DNA from 2 places in the Pseudomonas sp. GOM7 genome. Region 2 is predicted to be linked to the other one. Evidence: riboswitches for the same ligand, from Rfam matches in the RefSeq annotation. Region 2 holds a riboswitch; the other holds the start of a gene.
The links. A riboswitch is a leader RNA that binds a small molecule or an ion and turns the genes downstream of it on or off. The one in region 2 is predicted to bind cobalamin.

Region 1 (7,402 bases), 830 kb from region 2:
AGCAGGCTGTTGGGGCCGGGCGTCAGCGCCAGGCCAAGGGTGGCGACGAAGTAGACGAGCCAGAGTTCGAGGGCCATGGTGGGGGTTCCTGTGAGCTGTTGAAGCTAAAGCTGCGGATACCAGCGCGGGGTGTAGACCCATTCGCCGCCATCGGCGCGGGGGAAGCGGCGGGTCTGGCTGGAGCCGATGATCACCAGGGTGCGCATATCGACCATCTCCGGGGTCAGCTCGCCTAGGGTCAGGCTGCGCAGGGCTTCGGCGGGGCGACCGATATCGCGGCCGAGCACCACCAGGGTTTGCGGTGCGCGGTGCTGGCGCAGCAGCTCCAGCGCGCGGCCGAGCTGCCAGGGACGAGCCTTGGAGATCGGGTTGTAGAAAGCCATGGCCAGGTCGGCGGCGGCGGCGTGCTGCAGGCGTTTTTCGATCACTGCCCAGGGCTTGAGGTTGTCGGAAAGCGAGATCAGGCAGAAGTCGTGGCCCAACGGCGCGCCGGCCTTGGCAGCGGTGGCCAGGGCGGCGGAGACGCCCGGTAGCACTTCCAGTTCGACGCCGTGCCAGGCTTCGTTCTGTGGGTTTTCCAGCGCCTCCATCACGGCGGCCGCCATGGCGAACACGCCGGGGTCGCCGGAGGAGATCATCACCACCCGGCGGCCCGTGGCGGCCAGCTCGAAGGCATGGGCGGCGCGCTGCAGCTCCTCGCGGTTGTCGCTGGGGTGCAGGCACTGATCGGCGCGCAGCGGGCCGGCCATCTTCACGTAGGTGTCGTAGCCGAGCAGGTCTTCGGCCTCGTCCAGGGCGCGGCGCACGGCGGGGGTCATATGCTCGGCAGCGCCTGGGCCGAGGCCGACCACACTGAGGCGGCCCCGGCGCTGGCCGAGGCGCTCGATATCCAGCGGTCGTTCACCTAGCAGCAGGCGCAGGCCATCGACGGCATGGTGCTCGGGCGGCAACTCGGTTGTGCTGTGGATAAAGCGCAGCGGCAGTTTCAACTCGGCTGCTGCGGTGTGCAGCTCGGTATTGGCCATCCAGGCTTTGTCCGCGAGCAGCAGGGCCAGCGCCTGGGGCGCCAGCTTGGCGGCGGTCAGCGCCTGTTGCAGCCGTGCCGGCAGATCGGCGCCTGGGCGTTCGACAAGTGCGGCGGCGCTGCGTGGGTGGATCAGCAATTCGTCAGCCTGGGCCGGGCGCGCCTGTGTGGTGATATGGATAACCCGACTGGCGTCCTTGTCCACAGGCAGTTGCGCCGCCTCCAGCCAAGGCGCCTGGCCTTCGATGCGCACCGTCTCGCCGCCGAGCAGATCGCTGACGAAGCGCTTGCCCTGCTGCAGGTCGGCCAGGGCATAGCCGGCTGGCGGCTCCAGCAGGCAGGTGCCGAAGCGCAGCTCGCCGCTGGTGGTGATGGCTGGTGTTACACCCAGGTGCACGGCGATCTCGCGGGCCAAGCGATTGACCCCGGCCAGGCCGCCGAGCAGTGGCACCACGGCGCTGCCGTCCTCGGCCAGGGCCAGCACCGGCGGTTCGGCGCCCTTCTCCGCCAGCAGCGCGGCCAGGCTGCGGATGACGATGCCGGCGGCGCACAGCGCCAGCAGCGGCTGGCCTTGGCGATACAGCGCGCGCAGGTGCTCGCCGAAGTCCTCGTAATGGCGCTCGGCACCGTCAGCGCGCCCGCGCAGACCATGGATCATCGCCTGTGGATAAAGCGCCTTGAGGCGTTGTGCAGTGGCCAGCGCGCTGGCGCCGAGGATGACGATATTCATGCGGCAAATCCTGTAGCCCGGATGCAATCCGGGGAATGGGTTTCCCGGATTGCATCCGGGCTACGAGCTTCGAGGTATTTCCGTAGGAGCCCACTTGCGGGCGATGCGCCTGCAATGGATCGCCGGCAAGCCGGCTCCTACAGTGCGTAGGGTGGATGACGCTTTTTTCATCCACCATCGTGGCGGTGGATGGGTGAAGCGTCAGCTACGTGCCCCGATCCACCCTAGGGGTTCAGCCCCGCCATTTCTGCCCAGGCACCAGAATCATAGAGAAATAAGGCGAATCCATCGGCTCCACCTCATCCAACGGCACGATCTTCTGGCTGGCCATGGTGGCGCGCTCGACGTAATGGGCGCGGCCATCCAGGCCGAGCTTGCGCAGCACGCGGCGTACCTTGTCGAAGTTGCGCCCCAGTTTCATCACCACGGCTGCCTCGGCATCGCGCAGGCGCTGCTCCAGCTCCTCTTCCGGCAGCACGCCGGACAGCACGCTCAAGCTCTGGTTGCGGTATACCAGCGGCGTGCCGAGCACCGAGGCGCAGCCGAGCATGGAGCACACGCCCGGTACCACCTCCACCTGGTAGCGGTCGGCCAGGCGGTCGTGCAGGTACATGTAGGAGCCGTAGAAGAACGGATCGCCTTCGCAGATCACCGCCACGTCCTGGCCGGCATCCAGCAACCGGGCGATCTGCTCGGCGCAGGTGTCGTAGAAGTCGGCGATCACATCCTCGTAGGACAGCGGCGGGGCGAGCTTTTCGGTGGTCACCGGGTAGACCAGCGGCAGACGTTGCTGGGCGGCGTCCAGGTGCGCCTCGATGATGCCGAAGGCGTTACCGCCCTGGCCGGCGTTGTGCTTGGCCTTGGCCACGAAATAGGCCACCACTGGCGCGCTTTTGAGCAGGCGCAGGGCCTTGAGGGTAAGCAGCTCAGGGTCGCCGGGGCCGACGCCGAGACCGAGCAGACGGCCAGCCATCATTCCACCTCCGAGGCGAGGGCGTTGACCGCCGCCACCGCCATGGCGCTGCCGCCGCGCCGGCCCCGCACGATCACGTAGGGCACGCCGCGGCTGTCTGCGGCCAGGGCGTCCTTGGATTCCGCCGCGCCGATAAAGCCCACCGGCATGCCGATGATCAGCGCTGGTTTGGGCGCGCCGGCGTCGAGCATCTCCAGCAGGTAGAACAGCGCGGTAGGGGCATTGCCGATCACCACCACGCTGCCTTCCAGGTGTTCGCGCCAGTGCTCCAGGGCTACCGCCGAGCGGGTGTTGCCGACTTCGCGGGCCAGCTCCGGCACGCCAGCGTCATGCAGGGTGCAGATCACCTGGTTGTTCGCCGGCAGGCGCGGGCGGGTGATGCCCTCGGCGACCATGCGCGCATCGCAGAGGATCGGCGCGCCGGCCAGCAGGGCGGCGCGGCCAGCGGCGCCCGCGCCGGGGGAGAAGCGCAGATCCTCCACCACATCCACCATGCCGCAGGCGTGGATCACCCGCACGGCGAGCTTTTCCAGATCGGCGGGGATGCCAGCCAGGTTGGCCTCGGCGCGGATGGTGGCGAAGGAGCGGCGGTAGATTTCCTGGCCGTCGCGGATGTAATCAAGCATCGGGTGTTCCTGCGGGGTGGTGGCGGGCGAGCCAGGCGCCGGCCTCGTCGATGGTCATGGCCGGCGCCAGCAGGCGGCCGAAACCGGGCGCCTCGGGCGTGCGTTGGTAGAGCTGGTAATGGTCGGGCGTGCTGGCCAGCAGGGTGTAGGGCTGCACGCGGGCGCTGGCGCAACTGCGTGGGCAGGCGCTGAGGTGCACCTGTGGGCGGGCGCTGCTTGCGCGTAGCAGCTCGGCCAGGTGCAGAGCGTGGTGCTTGCTGTCGGCTAGGCCGCGTGCGCAGGCGACCGAGCCGGTGCAGGCGACCAGGCCTAGCAGCGGCTCGTCGCCGTGAATCAGCAAGCCCAGATCGCCTAGTGCGGCCAGCAATTCGTCGGAGTTTTCCTCCGTAACATTGCCTAGCAGCACACCCTGCCAGGGCGTCAGGCGCAGTTCGCCATCACCCTGTTGTTCGCTCAGTTGGGCCAGCGCCAGCAGTTGTTCGGCATGCAGCCGCCCCAGTTGCGCGCCAGCGGCGACCATACACAGGCCGCTCTGCGCCTGTGGATAAATACCTGCCGGCGAGCGGCTGATCGTCGCGGCAGGCTGCCAATTGGTCGGTGCTAGCTGCAGGGGAAAATCCAGACGCGTCTGCAGGCGTTGCAACAGCCCGCTGGCCGGGATCTGTGCCAGTAACTGGCGCATGCGTGACTGCTCGGGCGTGGCCAGTTCGAGAAACAGCAGCAGAAGCTGGCGCACCAGCTCGACCGCCTGGCTCGCCTCGAAGCGCGCCAGAGGGTGGTCGACAGGGCAACCGGCCAGACCCAGCAGCAGATGCTGGTCGCCTTCGGCGGCCAGCCATAGGTCGTGCGGGTGTTCGCGCATGGCCAGGGCTTCGCCGCCGTCCAGTTGCAGGGCGAACTTGGGCGACAGGGCATGCAGCGCCGGGGTGTCCTGCAGCAGGTCGAGCAACTGGCCAGCCAGCGGGCGCACGTCCATCCGCATGTGCGGGTCGAGGCCAGCGGCGGGGCTTAGCAGCAGGTTGCGCACATCATCGGCGGCTGCCACCCGCGGGCCGAGCCCGGCACCGAGTAGGGCATCGATCAGCGCGCTTTCCTGGCCGGGCAGCACGCCACGGATCTGCAGGTTGCTGCGATTGGTCAGCTCCAGCACGCCGCTGGCGCACTGCCGTGCCGCCTGGGCAATTGCCCGCGCCTGGGCGCTGCGCAGCACACCGCCGGGCAGCTTGATGCGGCAGATGCCGCCATCCAGCGCGGGGACGATGCGCAGCAGGCCAGGGCAGGCGGAAGGGCGGACGGATGTGGGCAAAGGGTCACCTGTGGCTAACGACGCGGCGACCGAACCAGCGAAATCCACCCACGGGGGGATTCCATGGCATCGGTACACCCCGCCCGATGTTGGCACTCGCGACCAGCGTTCGTCGGCAGGTCTCCTGGCTGACAGGTCTTGGTCCGTCGCGGCCTTCCCGGGAATCCAGTGGCGCGGTTGCGGCAGACTCGCTGTTTACAGTTGCGGGGGCAGCCACGGTTTTACCGTGTTCCCTCTTAGGCCCGCTGCTGAGTCGTATGGACTCAAGGGCACCGACGAAGGCTGTATTATGCCCGCTTTGCCCGGAGCGCGGACAGGCGCTCCGTCGGGCCTGTGCGAGGACATCGGATGAAACCCTGGTTGACCCTGGTGGGCATCGGCGAAGACGGCTATCCCGGCCTCGGCAAGGCCGCGCGCCGTGCCCTGCTGGCAGCCACGCGCATTGTCGGTGCGCCACGGCAACTGGCGCTGCTGCCGCCGTGCATCAGCGGTGCGCGGGAAACCTGGCCCAGCCCCTTCGACCTTGAGCCGCTACTGACGCGGCGTGGTGAGGCGGTTTGCGTGCTGGCCAGTGGCGACCCGATGTTCTACGGCGTCGGCGCCAGTCTGGCGCGTCAGGTGCCGGCCGATGAGCTGTTGGTGCTGCCGGCTCCTTCTTCTGTGTCACTGGCTGTGGCGCGCCTGGGTTGGCCGCTGCAGGAGGTGGAGGTGCTGTCGCTGGTGGGGCGGCCGCTGGCCACGCTTAACGGCAAGCTGTTTCCCGGCGTGCGTCTGCTGGTATTGAGCGCCGATGGCGAGACGCCCGCGCAGGTCGCTGAAGCACTGCGTGCGCGCGGTTTCGGCGCCAGTCGCCTGAGCCTGCTGGAACACCTCGGTGGGCCGGATGAGCGGCGCATCGAGGGCCTGGCCGAAAGCTGGAGCCTGCCGCGCGGCGCCGACCTCAATCTGCTGGCCGTGGAATGCCTGGCCGACGCCGGTGCGCAACTGCTGCCGCCGACCTGCGGCCTGCCGGACGAGGCCTACCGCCACGACGGGCAACTGACCAAGCGTGACGTGCGCGCGGTCACCCTGGCGCGCCTGGCGCCGCTGCCCGGCCAGTTGCTCTGGGACGTCGGCGCCGGTTGTGGCTCCATCGGCATCGAATGGATGCGCGCGCACCCGGCCTGCCGCGCCATCGCCATCGAGGCCAATGAAGGGCGCCAGGCGCATATCCGCCATAACCGCGACACCCTTGGCGTACCCGGGCTGCAACTGGTCGCCGGGCATGCGCCCGAGGCGCTGGTCGGGCTGCCGGCGCCGGATGCCATCTTTATCGGCGGTGGCGTTACCGTGCCCGGCGTGCTGGATGACTGCTGGGCCGCGCTCAAGCCGGGTGGGCGCCTGCTGGCCAATGCCGTGACCCTTCAGAGCGAGGCGGCGCTGGTGGCCTTCCGTGAACGCCAGGGTGGTGAACTGTTGCGCTTGAGCGTGGCGCAGGCGCAGCCTCTGGGCGGCTTCGACACCTGGCGTGCGGCGCTGCCGATCACCCTGCTGATGGTGCGCAAGCCGTGAGTGTGCGCATCCTGTTGCTCGGTGGCACCACCGAGGCGCTGCGCCTGGCGCGTCGGCTGGGGCCGGAGACGGTGTACAGCCTGGCCGGTCTGGGACGCGTGCCGGATGACCTGGCCTGCCGCGTGCGCGTCGGCGGTTTCGGCGGCGCCGAAGGGCTGGCCGCCTTTATCGCCGATGAAGGCATCGAGCTGCTGCTGGATCTGACCCACCCCTACGCCGCACAGATCAGCCATAACGCCGCCCGCGCTGCAGAAGTGGCGGGCGTGCCCTGCTGGGCGCTGCGTCGCCCTGGCTGGCAGCCCGGCGCGGATGACGACTGGCGCGAGGTGGACGGCTGGGGTGAGTTGACCCGCGCGCTGGTGCCGTTCCAACGGCCATTCTTCACCTCCGGGCGCGAGCCGCTGGCGCACTTGCACGAGATCCCCGAACACCAGCACTGGACGGTGCGCTGCCTGCAGACCGAGCCGGCACCACCGCGCGCCGAGATCATCGGTGCGCGCGGGCCGTTCTCCCTGGACGAGGAACGCGCGCTGTTCGCCCGCATCCGCTGCGACGTGCTGGTGAGCAAGAACAGCGGCAGCGCTTCCACCGAACCCAAGCTGCAGGTGGCGCGCGAGCTGGGCTTGCCGGTGCTGCTGCTGCGTCGGCCCGAGTTGCCGGTGGTCACGCGCCAGTTCGCGGAACTGGATTCCCTGTGGGAGGCGCTAGTCGAATTAGCCGCGTAGGGTGGATCGCGCTTTATCGATCCACCGCTTTGGTGGACGTGAAAAGCGACGTCCACCCTACACGCTACACGCGCTGCTAGACTGCCGGCCCTTTTGGAGACCCTCATGAGCCAAGCCCCCTACGCCCGCATCCTGTTCATCGGCCCCGGCCTGGGGCGTGGCGCCACGTCCGAGCGCTTGCAGGCACGCATCGCCGCGCTGCTGGGTGAAGCACATCTGCACGACACGGAGCAGGAGGGTTTCTGGCAGGCCATCATCGATGCGCCACGGCCCGTGCTGGTGGTGGATCTGGAGCCGCGCGCCGATGCCGCTCACCGCGACTGGCTGCGCGAACGCATCGCCGAGCGCGGTGACGGGGCGCAGGTGTTCGTGGTCTGCACGGCCATGGAAGATGCATGGCTCGATGGCCTCAGCGTGCTGCTGGAGCATCGCGAAACGCATCTGCCCTGTAGCGACGTGCCGCCCGT
Region 2 (7,402 bases):
CTCGAGGGCGATGACCAACCGGCTGCGCTGAAGCATCTGCCAAGGGTTGGCCGTTACGGTCAGCTCGAGTTCGAGCGCCTGCTGCAGCTTGCTCCCGACCTGATCCTGATTGCACCGGGGAGCGTGCCGCCCGCGCAGCAGGCGCAGCTGCAGGACTTCGGCATTCCGCTTCTGACGGTCGAGCCGCGAACGCTGGCGCAACTGAGCCGTGCCTTCACCACCATCGCCGAGCGCATCGGCCGCCCCGAGCAGGGCGAGCGACTGGCCACCACGTTGCGTCAAGGACTGGCCGAACTGCGTGCACGTTATCGACGCGAGCGTCCGCTCGGTGTGTTCTATCAGGTTTGGCACCAGCCGCTGTACACCATTGGCGGCAACCAGTTGATCGGTGAGGCATTGGCGGTGTGCGGTGCGCGCAACCTGTTCGACGATCTGCCGCAGCCGGCGCCGCAAGTCAGTGTGGAGGCGGTGCTGGCGCGAGATCCCGATGTGATCCTTGGCGGCAGCGACGCCGAGCTGAGTACCTGGCAGGCCTGGCCGCAGATCCATGCCGTGCGTCTGGGGCAGGTCTGGACGGTGCCGGACAAGGGACTGGAGCGGCCGAGCGGGCAGATGCTCGGGGCTATCGAGGCGTTGTGTGAGCGGCTTGCTGTGGCGCGTTGAGTTTGTTCAGGCCAGCGACGGCTCGTGCCTGGAGCCTCGCCCATGGTGTCGTCCTGGTGGAGTTGCGTTGGGCAGTAGTTCTTTGCAGGGGCTGGCTTGGTAATACGGTGTTGGTTGTTCTTGTGCCTGTTCCGAATTGCCGCGTTTTTGTTGATGTTTCTGGTTTCGCCCTCCCGGGCGAGTCACTTTTGACGAGCAAAAGTAACCAAAACCCTCCGCCCGATCATCCGAGCTAGGCGCCCCCGCCCTGCTGCGCGAGGGTTCGCTCACTCCATCACCGCTCCAGAGGCCCGCCGCGGTGGGCCATCCTTGGCCCATCGCGGCTCTCGGCTTTGGCATCCTGCGTCGCTCTACCTCCTGCATCCATGCAGTCGTCGCGACATCCATGCCGCTCAACCTCTTCCACGGCGATTCCGTTCGCCCTCCTGGGCGGGCTCTGCACGCGCCTGAACGTGCGGTTATTCCCAAGGGCTCTGAGTGCTTGAGCATGAGGTCAGCCTTAGGGCTGACCCGAATGCCGGCTGAAAGCCGGCAAGCTATCCATGCGGATGAAATCACGCGAATGAAAGTTTTGGTTTAACCGACGGCCACGTCGTGACTTCGCTGTTACCAGAACACGCCGGGCATGCCCGGAGCCAGTGTACGTTCAGGCGCGCTAACTCCCCCTTCAGGAGGCCGAACGTAGGGGGCGAGCGGCATGGATGCTGCGAGATACCGATGGCGGCCCCGCGTAATGGGCCAGGGACGGCCCATGTACGCCGACCCCGGAGCGATGCCGGAGTGAGGGAAGTCGAGCGCAGCGAGACCCAGATGGCGGGGGTGCGTTTCTTTTGCTTACTTTTCTTTGCGCAGTTCAAAGAAAAGTGAGTCGCCCGAGGGGGCGAAACCCGGGATATCTGAAAACACCCGAAGCGGAGTCCAGAACACCAACGCAAGCCAACAAGATCACACAAACTTGCCAGTCCGGTATCAAACAAGCAGTCCACTCCAAAACTGCAACTAACCCCATCCACATCGAATCTACAGCGCTGGCGTCCAGGTCACCGCCAGCAGCGCGGTGCGGCCGGCATCTCGGTAGGGGCGTGGCTCGCCCACGAAGTCCAGCGCGCTGGTCGGTCGCATGTAGTTGCTCAGGGCGTAGCGACGATCCAACACATTGTCCAGCTTCAGATCCCAGCGCAGTTCGGGCGTGCTCTGCCAACTGCTGCGCAGGTCGAGTACGCCATAGCCGGAGAGTTGGCGGGTATTGGCGGCGTCATCGTAGCGTTGGCTCACCGCGCGCCAGGAGCCGCCTACGGTGAAAGCACCGAACTGCCGGTCGAGATCCAGGCTCAGGGTACGCCGTGCGCGGTAGGCAAGGGTATGGCCGTTGCTGCGGTCGCGCGGGTCGATCAGGCTCAGGCCGAGGTTGGCGCGCCAGCCCAGCAGGTTGCGGGCAACGCTGGCCTCGAAGCCATCGATGCGCGCCCTGGCGATGTTCTCTGGCTGGTTGGCGTTGCTGTCCCAGGCGATCATGTCGTCGATGTCGGTGCGATACAGGGACGTGCTCAACTGCGTGCCGGAGGCGTCGGCGCGCCATTGCAGCTCATAGGTTTTCGAGGTCTCCGCTTGCAGGTTCGGGTTGCCGGCACCTGGGTAGTAGAGGTCGCTGAAAGTGGGCGCGCGAAAACCCTCGGCATAGCTGAGGATCCAGCTCTGCCTGTCGCCAACGGGCAGGCTGAGCGCGGCATTCCAGCTATTCTGGCTGCCGTAGCGCTGGTTGTCGTCGTGGCGCAGGCCCAGTTCGGTGCCGAAGTGCTCGCCCTTGAAGCTGTGCTGGGCGAAGAGGGCATGATTGTCGCGTTGGTCTTCGGCAAATGCCGTGCTGCCATCGACCCGATCCTCGTACCAGTCGCTGCCCAGGGTCAGTTGGTTGGCGGCGTCCAGTTGCAGGCGATTGATCCAGCTCGCCGAGTGGCGTGTGGTTTCCAGCGTGCCATTGTTCCAGCTATCCGCCGCGCCCAGCGCCTTGTTGCGGTCGAAGCTGCGGCCCAGTTCGAGACGGCTGTTCCAGCTATCGCTGAGCTGGCCATCCAGATAGCCGCTGTAACTGCTCAGGCGGAACTCGTCGTGGGGCTGGCCGGGGGCGAAGCTGTAAGCGTCGTCGTATTCACTGTCGCCGCGTTGGTCGTTCAGGTTCAGCCCGGCTTGCCAGGCGTCGCTGAAGCGATGATCCAGATTCAGATGTACGGCCTTGTTGCGCAGGCCGTCATGGTCGCTGTCGGCGCCGACGTCGTCGCTGGTGCGATCCCAGCCGTGGCTTTCGTCCAGGCTGCCACCGAGGTTGAAGGTGGTGCGCGCGTCGCCGCCTGCCAGCGTCACGCTGCGCTGGAAGGTACGATGGCTGCCGAGCGCCAGGCGCACCTGTGGCTGCAGGCCTGCCTCGCCACGGCGGGTGAAAATCTGGATCACCCCGCCAATGGCGTCGGCGCCATACAGGGATGAGCGCGGCCCGCGCGTCACTTCCAAGCGCTCCACGTTATCGATGTTCAGGTAGTCCAGGCGGGCGATGCCACTGCTAGCGGAGGCAACGCGTTGGCCGTCGATCAGCACCAGGGTCTGTGCGGTACTGGTGCCGCGCACGGAGTAGGAAATCACCCCGCCGGAGCTACCAACCTGCACGCCGGGCACGCGGCTGAGCAACTGCGGCACGCTGCGCGCCTGCAAACGCTCGATATCCTCACGCGTGAACACGCTGGTGGCCGCCGTCGCCTGGGCCTGGGGTTCGGCCTGGCGGCCGGAGGTGACCACCAGCGGCTCGGTCACATAGGGTTCGGCGGCCTGTGACAGCGTGGGCACAAGGGCGATGGCCAGGGCCAGGCGGGACAGTTTCATGGTTTTTCCTCAAAGGTCGGCAGACGTTCGAGGGGGCAGGCGCAAGCGCGGACAGGGCGGCGCTCGACCCTGTCGCCCTCCGCAACAGCAGTCACACCGTCAGGGCCGGTCTCCGGGCTCTCGACCGGCATCCGCCTTCCCAGGATGCCCCAGTGGCTGTTGGATGCCGTTGCAGCCTTGCGGCTACCGTCGATTACCGTTGCGGGGGCAGCGTCGGGATTGCACCGACTTCCCGTTTAACGCCGCTTGCGCAGCGCACCCTGGCGGAACATGAAGTGCGCGCACCTTAGTGCGCGCCCGTGGGAATGACAAGCAAGCTCCGCTCACTCAGCGATGAGCGGGGTTCATGCTTGGGCGGTTTGTCGGCGTGGGCGGCATCGCTTGCTTTTCGTGGCGCAGCTCGCGTGGCTTCGTCGTGGGCTCCTGCTGGCTGAGGCGACTGGCCGTCCTGTGCAGATCCAGCACCAGTTGCGCCAGTGCCTGAGCGGCCTGGAGGATCTCCTCGGCACTCTGGCTACTGCGCTCGGCGGCACCAGTGATGGCCTGGGCCTGTTCGTTGACCGCATGCACCTGGGTCAGTTGCGATTGCATGCTCTGGCTGAGCTTGGCGAGGCGGTCTTGCATGGCCTCCACGTCATGCTGGATGCGTTGCAGGGCTGCTGTGGCCTCATCCGAGCGGGCCACACTGCGCTGCGCCGCTTCCTGGCAACTGTGCATGCTGTGCATGCTCTCCAACGTCTGCTGGCGCACGCTGGCCAATGTGGTGGTGATCTCCTCGGTCGCTTGCGAGGTGCGCCTGGCCAGGTTGCGCACCTCATCGGCGACCACAGCGAAGCCGCGTCCGCTGTCGCCTGCGCGTGCCGCCTCGATGGCGGCGTTGAGCGCTAGCAGGTTGGTCTGGTCGGCGATGGCGTGAATGGCCTCGCTGATGTGCTGGATGGCCTCGGTCTGCTGGTTCAGGGCTTGCAGGGTCTGGCTGGACTGCTTGATGCGCTCGGCCAACTGGCTGACTTCCTCGGCGTTGTGCTTGACCGCCACGCTGCCCTGGCGGGTCATGGCCAGGGCCTGTTGCGAGGCGCGTTCGCTGTCGACTATGTAGGCGGTGGCTTCGCCGATGCTGTGGTTGACCTCCACCATCGCGCGGGCCGTGGATACCGCCGCCGTCTGTCCCTCGCCAGCACACTGGCTGGCACTGCTGGAAATGCGGCTGAGGTCGCTGGAACTCTGCTGCAGGGCCGCCCCGGCGCTGAGAATGCCCTGCATGGTGTTGTCCATCTTGTCGACGAAACTATTGACCCAGCCGGCCAGCGCGCCAGCCTCGTCACTGCTGAAACGCTGCAGTTGCAGGCGGTTGCTCAGCGGCGCCCCGCACTCGGCGGTTTCCAGGAAGAAGTCCGATAGCGCCTGGAGCTGGCGTATGCGTGGGCGCAGGCTGAAGGCCCAGTAAACGAGCAGCAGCAGGGCGCTGGCAGTGATGCTCAGCGCGTTGGCATGGGTTGGCAGCAGGCGTGGTAATTGCCAGTTCAGCAGGCCCAATGCCAGCAGGCCGAACAGCAGGTGGCTGGTCAGCCTGTAACCGAGACTGCGCTGGCGGTAGACCTCTTCCAGGTCGCCTTCGCACATCAGCCCCCAGGTGTCCGGGGAGCCGGGCATCTGCAAGGTCAGGCCGGCACCGATCACCGGCACGTAGCGATAGTCCGGGTAGCCCGGGTACAGGGCGAACAGGTTGTGCCCCTTGCGGATGGTTTCCCGCACCCCTGGATGCAACTGGCCGCTGGAAGGGTCGGTGAAGCGCAGCTCGAACTCGGTGTGATGCTGCACCTTAACGGTGCCGAAGGGGGTTTTCACGCCCTGTTTCAGGTTGTCGCCGCCGGTGAAGGTGTCGTCCTCGAAGCGCGAGCGGGACAGGGCGGTGCCTGGCACGATCTGCGGATCGTGCACACTTTTGACCATGAACAGGTAGTTATCGCCGGAGTCGCGGTAGACGTGACCGGCCTCGCGCTGGATCAGATCGCTGAGCACGTCGTTGGGGATGCGCGCGCACAGGCAGCCGAGCGCCTTGCCGGCCTGGTGCAGAGGCTGATGGAACATCAGGGTCACGGCATCGTGGAACTTCGAGGTGGTGGCCCCCAGTTGCAGGGTCAGCGGGTCGACATAGGGGCCATGCAGGAACTGCCCGGCCAGGCCTGCTGCCAGGGCCTTGGCATCGTGACGCTGGCCGATTCGAGGGGCATGGGTGGAGGCGATGATCAGGCCGCTGGCATCGACCACGAACAGCTCGGAGACTTCCGGCAGATGCTGGTGCAGACGTTTCAGATCGGTGTTGCTGGAGAGTGGCCAGGCCTGCTGCAGGCCGGCGGCGATGAGTTCCAGTGCCTGCCAGTGCTGGCTGGCCCAATTGGTCAGCAGATCGACTCGGGTGCGGGCCAGCCCCGCGAAGGTCTTCTCGACCCGCTCGACCTGCCCGGAGTTGAGCAGACAAGACCAGCGCATGGCCAGTTTGCCGGTCTTGCCGAACCAGGGCAGCCAGCGTCGCTCGTGCCCGGTGAAATCCATCCCATCACTGCGTAGTTGCATGATGCGCCCCTGTCCCCTGCTGATTGGAGATTCTTGTGCAGGGAGTCTAGGCCAAGTATTAGGGTCTGTTGCCGTTGACGCAGCAACGCGGCTCGCGTCGAAACGGCAACAGACCCTAGCAATAACTGGGCCGGGCGGTGCGTCAGGTCAGGGCTGGAGCTGTTTCAGGCGCTCGCGTACCGCACGTTCGATACCGGCTTCGTCGAGGCCGCATTCGGCAAGCATCTGGCTCGGCTTGGCGTGCTCGACGTAGTAGTCCGGCAGGCCGAGGTGCAGCAGCGGTACCTGGCGGTTCTCGGCGGCGAAGAATTCGCCAACCGCACTGCCGGCGCCACCCATGATGCTGTTTTCTTCGAGGGTCACCAGCAGCGCGTGGTTGCCTGCCAGTTCGCGCAGCAGGGCTTCGTCCAGGGGTTTGACGAAGCGCATGTCGACCACCGTGGCATCCAGGGTTTCCCCGACGCGCAGGGCTTCGGCCAGTTGCACGCCGAAGGCCAGCAGGGCGACGCCCTGGCCCTGGCGGCGTACTACGGCCTTGCCGATCTGCAGCGGCTCCAGGCCGGCATCGAGCGGCGCGTTGGGGCCAGTGCCGCGTGGGTAGCGCACCGCCGCCGGGCCCTCGAACAGGTGGCCGGTGGTGAGCATGCGGCGCAGCTCGTTCTCGTCGCTCGGGGTCATCACCAGCATGCCGGGGATGCAGCGCAGGTAGGAGAGGTCGAAGCTGCCGGCATGGGTAGGGCCGTCTTCGCCGACCAGGCCGGCGCGGTCGATGGCGAACAGCACATCGAGGTGCTGCACGGCCACGTCGTGGATCAACTGGTCATAGGCGCGCTGAAGGAAGGTGGAGTAGATCGCCACCACCGGCTTGGCGCCTTCGCAGGCCATACCGGCGGCCAGGGTCACGGCGTGCTGCTCGGCAATCGCCACGTCGAAGTAGCGATCAGGGAAGCGCTCGGCGAAGGCCACCAGGTCGGAGCCTTCCTTCATCGCCGGGGTGATGCCCACCAGGCGCGCGTCCTGCTCGGCCATGTCGCACAGCCACTGGCCGAACACGTTGGAGTATTTCGGGCCGCTTGGCTTCTTCGGGGCGGCGACCGGGGTCACCGGTTCCAGCTTGGTGATGGCGTGGTAGCCGATGGGGTCGGCCTCGGCCGGGGCGAAGCCCTTGCCCTTCTTGGTCACCACATGGAGGAACTGCGGGCCGTCCAGGTCGCGCATATTGCGCAGGGTAGCCAGCAGGGTGGGCAGGTCGTGGCCGTCGATGGGGCCGACATAGTTCCAGCCCAGT

Region 1: linked by a shared signal. The riboswitch ahead of cobG (precorrin-3B synthase) and the one ahead of OU800_RS03590 (TonB-dependent receptor domain-containing protein) in region 2 are both predicted to bind cobalamin.

The regions. Positions count from the first base shown of each region.
Region 1 covers NZ_CP113519.1:5,374,427-5,381,828, reverse strand. Annotated here, with positions in the region: gene OU800_RS23910 (LysE family translocator) at 1-77, opposite strand, end outside; gene cobJ (precorrin-3B C(17)-methyltransferase) at 105-1,754, opposite strand; gene OU800_RS23900 (precorrin-2 C(20)-methyltransferase) at 1,987-2,730, opposite strand; gene OU800_RS23895 (precorrin-8X methylmutase) at 2,727-3,353, opposite strand; gene cobG (precorrin-3B synthase) at 3,346-4,659, opposite strand; cobalamin riboswitch at 4,757-4,951, opposite strand; gene cbiE (precorrin-6y C5,15-methyltransferase (decarboxylating) subunit CbiE) at 5,008-6,210, shown strand; gene OU800_RS23880 (cobalt-precorrin-6A reductase) at 6,207-6,935, shown strand; gene OU800_RS23875 ((2Fe-2S) ferredoxin domain-containing protein) at 7,041-7,402, shown strand, end outside.
Region 2 covers NZ_CP113519.1:779,712-787,113, forward strand. Annotated here, with positions in the region: gene OU800_RS03585 (cobalamin-binding protein) at 1-663, shown strand, start outside; gene OU800_RS03590 (TonB-dependent receptor domain-containing protein) at 1,684-3,537, opposite strand; cobalamin riboswitch at 3,624-3,815, opposite strand; gene OU800_RS03595 (methyl-accepting chemotaxis protein) at 3,865-6,114, opposite strand; gene dxs (1-deoxy-D-xylulose-5-phosphate synthase) at 6,262-7,402, opposite strand, start outside.